DNA from 2 places in the Streptomyces sp. NPDC025273 genome. Region 1 is predicted to be linked to the other one. Evidence: riboswitches for the same ligand, from Rfam matches in the RefSeq annotation. Region 1 holds a riboswitch; the other holds the start of a gene.
What was found. Region 1 has a riboswitch for cobalamin ahead of AB0F38_RS05605 (ribonucleoside-diphosphate reductase subunit alpha). Riboswitches for the same ligand answer to the same signal wherever they lie in the genome.

Region 1 (3,958 bases):
AGCCCTGCACGGAGCCGCTCGCCTCACGCAGCGCCTCACGGGTCCGCGCGTCCCACACGCCGAGCCTCTTCAGCTCGTCCACCAGGTAGGCGTTGACCTGGAGGAACTCACCGCTGAGCGTCTCGCGCTTGAAGAGGTTGGAGACCTGCGGCTCGATGCATTCGTACACCCCGGCGATCGACGCGATCGTCGCCGTCGGCGCGATGGCGAGCAGCAGGGAGTTGCGCATCCCGGTCTTCGCGACCCGGGCGCGCAGCGCGTCCCAGCGCTCCGGCCAGCTGACCTCGGTGTCGTAGTGGTCGGGGTGCAGCACACCGCGGGCGGCGCGCGTCTCGGACCAGGCGGGCAGCGGGCCCGAGCGCTCGGCGAGGTCGCAGGAGGCCTCGTACGCGGCGAGCATGATCCGCTCGGAGATCTTCGTGGACAGTGCGCGGGCCTCCGGCGAGTCGAAGGGCAGCCGCAGCTGGAAGAAGACGTCCTGCAGGCCCATCGCGCCCAGGCCCACCGGACGCCAGCGGGCGTTGGAGCGGCCGGCCTGCTCGGTCGGGTAGAAGTTGATGTCCACCACGCGGTCGAGGAAGGTCACGGCGGTACGGACGGTGGCGTCCAGCCGCTCCCAGTCCATTTCCCCGCCGGTGACGAACGCGCCGAGGTTGACGGAACCCAGGTTGCAGACGGCCGTCTCGCCGTCGTCGGTGACCTCGAGGATCTCGGTGCAGAGATTCGACGAGTGCACGACCCGGCCCGGCTCCGCGGTCTGGTTCGCCGTGCGGTTGGAGGCGTCCTTGAACGTCATCCAGCCCTGCCCGGTCTGTGCGAGCGTCCGCATCATGCGGCCGTACAGGTCACGCGCGGGCATCGTTTTGCGGGCCAGGCCCGCGGCCTCCGCCTCGCGGTAGGCGGCGTCGAAGGCGTCACCCCACAGGTCGACCAGCCCGGGCACGTCGGCGGGCGAGAACAGCGACCACTCGGTGTCGGCGTCGACGCGGCGCATGAACTCGTCCGGGATCCAGTGCGCCAGGTTGAGGTTGTGCGTACGCCGCTGGTCCTCACCGGTGTTGTCGCGCAGCTCCAGGAACTCCTCGATGTCCGCGTGCCAGGTCTCCAGGTAGACGGCGGCGGCGCCCTTGCGCCGGCCGCCCTGGTTGACCGCGGCGACCGAGGCGTCGAGCGTCTTCAGGAACGGCACGATGCCGTTGGAGTGCCCGTTGGTGCCACGGATCAGCGAACCGCGCGCGCGGATGCGGGAGTACGAGAGGCCGATGCCGCCCGCGTGCTTGGAGAGGCGTGCCACCTGGTGGTAGCGGTCGTAGATCGAGTCGAGCTCGTCCAGCGGCGAGTCCAGCAGGTAGCAGGAGGACATCTGCGGGTGCCGGGTACCGGAGTTGAAGAGGGTGGGGGAGGAAGGGAGGTAGTCGAGCCGGCTCATCAGGCCGTACAACGCGGCCACTTCGTCCAGCGCGTGCCCGGAGGTGTCCTCGGCGAGCCCGGCGGCGACCCGCAGCATGAAGTGCTGCGGGGTCTCGATGACCTGGCGGGTGAGCGGGTGGCGCAGCAGATAGCGGCTGTACAGCGTCCGCAGGCCGAAGTAGCCGAAGCGGTCGTCGGCACGGTCGGCGAGCGCCTGCTCGACCAGCGCGTCGAGCGCCGCCGCGTGCAGCGTGACGAACTCGGCCGTGCGGTCGGCGATCAGGCCCTCGCGGTGACCGGTGGCGACCGAGGCGGAGAAGGAGACCGCGCCCTGGCCGGCCGCCTCGTCCCCGATCGAGCAGGTGAGGAGCCGGGCGGCGAGCCGGGAGTAGGCGGGGTCCTCGGAGATGAGTCCCGCGGCGGCCTCGGTGGCCAGCGTGCGCAGCTCCGCCTCGTCCGACCGGGCGCTGCGGCCGCGCAGCGCGGCGGCGGCGACCCGTCCGGGGTCGGTGTCGGGCAGATCGGCGGTGAGGTCGGTCAGGGTCCGCAGCAGTGCGGTCCCGGGCCCGTCGGGCGTGGACTCGGCTGAATCTACCGCTGAAACCGGATCGGCTGGCGCGATGGTCACGGGGGCTATCCCTCGCTCGGCTCGGGGCCGGCGGGAGCGGGGAAGCCGGGCAGGGCGGTGCCCGGGTGGGGGCAGCACGGCGCACGGCGTCCACCGGCCCTCCGCGAGGCCCGGACGTATGGCCTCCGGCTCGGTCGAGCCGGACGCGCTGTCGGCAGGTCTTCGGACTTCCGGGTGCGCAAAAGCGCACCGGTCATACCGTTGCGGGACAGTTCCGGATTCACACCGGATTCCCCTGCGGCGACAGCGAGCATGAGCATACATGTGGGGGCCGCCCTGCGAGACGGCCCCCACATGTTGTGTCGAACTGCGTCTGAGGTCCGGGCGAAACCGTCAGGAACGGGAAGGCGGTCGTGGCTTTTGGTCCCGCTCCGTGGCCCTGCGAGGCCTGGCGCCCCGGTGGATCCGGTACGGCGTGCCCGCCCCTGCCGTGCCCCTCGTGCTCCTCCACGACCGGGGGCGACCCCCCGTCACGGCCGCCCGGAACGCGACGGGCCGCCGCGCCCCGTGCGGGATGCGGCGGCCCGGACCGGAACCGTGTGCCGGGCGGGGTCAGTGGCCGCCCGGGGCGCCCACCGTGGCCGGCGGGAGCTTCTCCTGGACGCCGGGGTCGCCCACGTCCGCGGTGTAGTCGGACGGGGAGGTCTCGTCGACGCCCGCCGGGGCCTTCAGCGCGTTGAGGACGAAGGTGAGAACGACCACCACCACGACGTTCAGGACGAACGCGGTGAGACCGATGTAGCCGATCTCCCCGATGCCGGGGATCTCCTTCGAGGATCCGCCGAAGTGCTTCTGGGTGGGGCTCGCGACGCCGTACGCGGCCACCGTGCCGTACAGCATGCCGACCGCCCAGCCCGCGATCAGGGCCCAGCGGTGGAACCACCGGGTGAACAGGCCCCCGACCAGGGCCGGCATCGTCTGCAGGATCCAGATCCCGCCGAGCAGCTGGAAGTTGATCGCGACCGTCTTGTCCATGGTCAGGACGAAGGCGAGCGCTCCGACCTTGACCAGGAGGGAGACCATCTTGGAGACCTTGGTCTCCTGCGCGGGGGTGGCGCCGGGCCTGATGAAGTCCTTGTAGATGTTTCGGGTGAAGAGGTTCGCCGCCGCGATCGACATGATCGCGGCGGGCACCAGGGCGCCGATTCCGATGGCGGCGAAGGCCACACCGGCGAACCAGTCGGGGAACATGTTCTCGAACAGCTGCGGAATGGCCAACTGGCCGTTGTCCACCTTCACCCCGGCGGCGATCGCCATGAACCCGAGGAGGGCCAGCAGGCCCAGCATCAGTGAGTACAGCGGCAGGATCGTGGTGTTGCGCCGGATCACCTCACGGCTGCGGCTGGAGAGCGTCGCCGTGATCGAGTGCGGGTACATGAAGAGCGCCAGCGCCGAGCCCAGTGCCAGCGTGGCGTATCCCCAATGGCCCATGTCGCCGGGTACGAGCGCTCCGCGGGGTTTGCCCGTCGCCTCGTTCGTCTGCGCGAACGCCTCGCCCGCCTTGGCGAAGATGTCGTCGAATCCGCCGAGCTTGATCGGGATGTAGATGATCGCCACCGCGATGACCAGATAGATCAGACCGTCCTTGACGAACGCGATCAGCGCGGGTGCGCGCAGCCCCGACGAATACGTGTACGCGGCGAGTACGGCGAACGCGATCAGCAGCGGCAGGTCCTTGACGAACCAGTGCGTGGTCTCGCCGCCGCCGACGCCCATGACGTCCAGCACGGCCTGGATGCCGACGAGCTGGAGCGCGATGTACGGCATCGTGGCGAGGATGCCGGTGAGGGCCACCGCCAGCGAGAGCCCCTTCGAGCCGAAGCGGCCGCGGACGAAGTCCGAGGTGGTGACGTACCCGTGCTTGTGCGAGACGGACCAGAGCCGCGGCAGGAAGGTGAAGATCAGCGGGTAGACGAGAAT
Region 2 (3,958 bases), on a different contig from region 1:
ACGACCACGACCGCCCCGGTGGACGCCCCGGAGGACACTCCGAGGACGAACGGGTCGGCGAGCGGGTTGCGCAGCAGGGACTGCATCACGGTGCCGCACACCGCGAGTCCCGCCCCGCACACCGCGGCGAGCAGGGTGCGGGGCATACGCAGGTTCCAGATGATGCCGTCCCGGATCGGGGTGAGCCGGGTGTCGCCCAGGCCGAGGTGGGAGGCCACCGCGGACCAGACGTCGGGGACGGAGATGCGGGCGGGCCCGATCGTGACGGCGACCGCGACGGACAGGAGCAGGAGGGCGACGCCTCCGCTCCACAGGAGGCCGTCACGCAGGACGCGCGCACCGGCCGCGGGCGTCCTCACCGGGCCTGCGTCCACGGCCGGTTCGGTGACGGCCGCTCCGCGCGTGACCGTCACCCCGCGAGCCCGAACGAGCGCAGCCCTGCGGCGACGCGCTCCACGCCCTCGACGGTGCGGATGGTCGGGTTCATCGCCTGGCCGCTGAGGAGGACGTAGCGCTTGTGCCGGACCGCGTCCATGTTCTTCGTGGCGGGGTTGGTCTCCAGGAACTCGATCTTCTTCCCGGCGCTCTCGGCGGTCTGCGACCTGCGGGTCAGGTCACCGATGACGAGGACGTCGGGGTTGCGGTCGGCGACGGTCTCCCAGTTGATCTGAGGCCATTCCTCGTGGGTGTCGTCGAAGACGTTCTTCGCACCGACTTCCTCGGTGATGATGCCGGGCGCTCCGCAGCAGCCGGCCAGGTAGGGGGCCTCGGCGTTCGCGAACCAGTAGAGCAGGGTGGTGTCGGAGGCGTCGATGTCCGCGGTCGCCGTACCGATCCGCTTCCGGAGATCGGCGACGAGCGCGTCGCCCCGCTCCTGTACGCCGAACACCTGCGCCAGGTCGTGGACTTCGGCGTACACACTGTCCATGGTCAGGGATTTCGTGCGGGAGCCGTCGCCGCTGCCGGTGTTGTCCTTGGCCGTGCAGTCGGTGGGCGAGAGATAGGTCGGCACACCGAGCTTCTCGAACTGCTCGCGGGGCGCGACCCCGCCCTTGCCGAGCGTCGATTCGAACGAGGCGCTGACGAAGTCGGGTTCCTTGTCGAGGACCTTCTCCGACGAGGGCCGGTTCTCCGCGATGCGGGGTACCGCGGCGTCGGCCTTCTCCAGGCCCTTCATCACCGGGTCGGTCCAGGTCGCGGTACCCACGAGCCGGTCGGCGAGGCCCAGGGCGAACAGGATCTCCGTCGATCCCTGGTTCAGGGACACCGCGCGGCGCGGCGCGGCCTCGACCGTCACCGTGCGTCCGCAGTTCTCCAGCGTCACCGGGTATCCGGCGCCGCCGTCCTTCGCGGCCCCGCCGGAGGGGCTTCCGCTGCCGCCGCAGGCGCTCAGCAGGACAAGTCCCGCGGTGAGCATGGCGGTTCGGTGTACGGCACTGGGTATGGACGGCACGAGTTCCCTCTGCGTCTCTGGGCTCTTGCGCGAAGCCCGGTACGGAGTACCGCTCCCGGTACGGGAACGGGGTGCCAGCAGGTCTTCGGACTCGGGTTCGTCCGGACGGGACGCCTTCCCGGAGCACCCGAGGGTGTCCCAGTGGCCGTGGCCCCGCCCGTCCCCCTCACCGCTGCGCGTCAGCTCCGGATTCTCACCGGATTCCCTGACTCCACGTGGAGTGCGACTGGCGTCTGCAAGCTATCACGCGGCGGCACGGCCGCCTGCGTAGCGGTGGCCGGTGCGCAGGGGGGCGCCGGTGCTCCGGGAGGCGTGCGCGCACGTACGCTGCCGCACACCCCTCGCGCCTCCCCGCACACCGGCCGCCCGTCATGCCGTCAGGGCGTGCGGCGAACCGATTCGCCGCAGACGGCACGGGGTTTCGCACGGCCGCGGGCGAGCAGGGAGGACGTGCCCCAGTACGCCAGCAGCACGGCCCGCAGGCCGAGGATCTCCATCGTCTCGCGCACCCCCCGGCGGCCCGGGGCTGCGGTGCCGGCCCGCCGGCGAGCTGCCTGTGCGGCGCTCATGCCGGGCCCGCCGCCCCGGCGTGCCAGGGCCCCTCGGGGTCGTCGTACGCGTCGGCGTAGCCGGGTCCCGCGATCGGCCAGTCGGCGAGCAGCTCGGCGGGCAGCGCGAAGGAGTCGGCCAGTTCGCGGGCGTGCGCGGCGACGGCCGTGATGAGTTCCTCGGTGGCTCCCGGCAGCTCGTCGACCTGATCGGCGCTCAGGAGACCGGCGGCCAGCAGGTCGCCGCTGTTGCGGGCCACCCATTCGAGGGCGAACAGCCGCTCCAGCTCCGCCAGCCGCTCCCGGGCCGCCCCTCCGGGCAGCGCGGCCCGGGCCTGTGCGAAGGCCTCGGCTGCCTGCCGGTAGGCGTGGGCCTCGACTCCGCGCAGCGCGGGCCCGGAACCCGCGTTCCACCGGGCGAGCCTGTCGTCGTGGGATGCCGACAGCACCCGCTCCCTGGCCCGGCTGAACCAGATGTCCTCGACGGCCGCGAGGAGCCTGCCGAGGAAGTGTGGATCGGCCAGTTGACCGGGGGTGCGGTCGAGCGGGGTGTCCCCACCGCCGGGGCCGGCCGCGAGGAGCAGATCAGCGGCAGCCCTGCTGTACAGCGCGACGTTGTCGCCCTCCGCGGTGATGGCCCCTTCCACGCCGGTGACCAGTTCGGTCATGCCGTTGTTCTCCAGCAGGGCCTGTGCGCCGCAGCGTTCACGGCACTGGACGATGACGGCGCGTGCCCGCCAGGTGATCCATGCCTTCGCCACCGCGACGAGCCGCTCCGCCTCCGCCCGGTCCTCCTCGGTGCAGACCTCCCACCGGTCCAGCGCACGGCGGTGCAGCAGGCTCATGGCGAACACCGTCGCCATGGCCGAGGCGAGCGGCCCGTGATGGGTCCGGTGGGCGTTGACGGGGACCGCGCGGGTGCCCCTGGCACCGGAGATCATCCGGTGCCCGCCGTAGCGGACGGCGACCGCGAGTGTGGCCCGGGCGGAGCCGGCCGCGCAGGCGCTCATGGAGATCCGGCCGGGGACGACCCGGCCGATGGAGGTCAGGAAGCGGCGCCGGCGGCAGGCCCGCGTACTGTGGAAGTCCCCCTCCCCGCCGCCTCCCTCCTCCGCTCCCAGCAACGCGTCCCGCCCCACGAACAGTTGCTCGAACGAGGTCAGGCAGTGGTCCACGGGACTGCCCATCCTGGCGGGAAGGCGCCGTACGCGTACGCCGGGAAGAGCCCGTACGTCGTCGGTGAGCCGCACGAGGAAGAGACGGATCCCGTGGTCCTCACCGTCGGCCAGCAGACGTGCGGCGACCAGTCCGGACTTCGGCCCGCCCGCCGGGCTGGTGTTGGGCATGAATTTCTGCGCACCCGCGTTCGGGGTGTGCAGCACGAAGCCGTCGCGTGCGCGGTCGTACGTCGCGGTGGTCTCCATGGACGCCGCGTCGTTGCCGTGCGCCACCTCCGTACAGAGGAAGGTGCCGATGCGGCGCATCGCCAGGTGGTCCGACAGATCGCGGCTGCCGACGGCGTCGTGGTCCAGGAGGCTGCCGAGGAAGAGGTTGTAGTGAATGCCCGCCACGGTGGTGAGCGCGGGGTCCACCGGTCCGAGCCATTCGTGCAGGGCGGCGAGCGCGCGAGGGTCGGCGGCGAGGCGTGCTCCGCTGTCGAGGGAGCGGTTGAGGATGCGCAGCCGTTCGTAGGCGAGGTCAAGGCGTTCCTCGGGGGTTCCGCCGGCAGGGCGGCGGAACGGTTCTGTACTGATGAGCCGCTGCCAGAAGCCGTGCTCGCGGCGGTGGCCCGCACCGAGGAGGACGCCGGTCAGCAGATCGACGGTGGACGGTGGGACGGTGTCGGTAAGGGTCACGGTCATGCAGATCCAAACGACCGGGGCGGGGGCGAGGACACTCACCGCTCGGGCGCAAGTGTGCTGGTCAGACCGTCGCGGGTTCCTCCTTGCCGGGAGGG

Region 2: another riboswitch for cobalamin. It lies ahead of AB0F38_RS07665 (ABC transporter substrate-binding protein); the one in region 1 lies ahead of AB0F38_RS05605 (ribonucleoside-diphosphate reductase subunit alpha).

Annotation. Positions count from the first base shown of each region.
Region 1 is NZ_JBEZYP010000002.1:133,018-136,975, forward strand. It holds gene AB0F38_RS05605 (ribonucleoside-diphosphate reductase subunit alpha) at 1-2,038, opposite strand, end outside; cobalamin riboswitch at 2,174-2,305, opposite strand; gene mctP (monocarboxylate uptake permease MctP) at 2,591-3,958, opposite strand, start outside.
Region 2 is NZ_JBEZYP010000003.1:108,750-112,707, forward strand. It holds gene AB0F38_RS07660 (iron chelate uptake ABC transporter family permease subunit) at 1-359, opposite strand, end outside; gene AB0F38_RS07665 (ABC transporter substrate-binding protein) at 410-1,417, opposite strand; cobalamin riboswitch at 1,512-1,699, opposite strand; gene AB0F38_RS07670 (hypothetical protein) at 1,831-2,022, opposite strand; gene AB0F38_RS07675 (acyl-CoA dehydrogenase) at 2,019-3,863, opposite strand.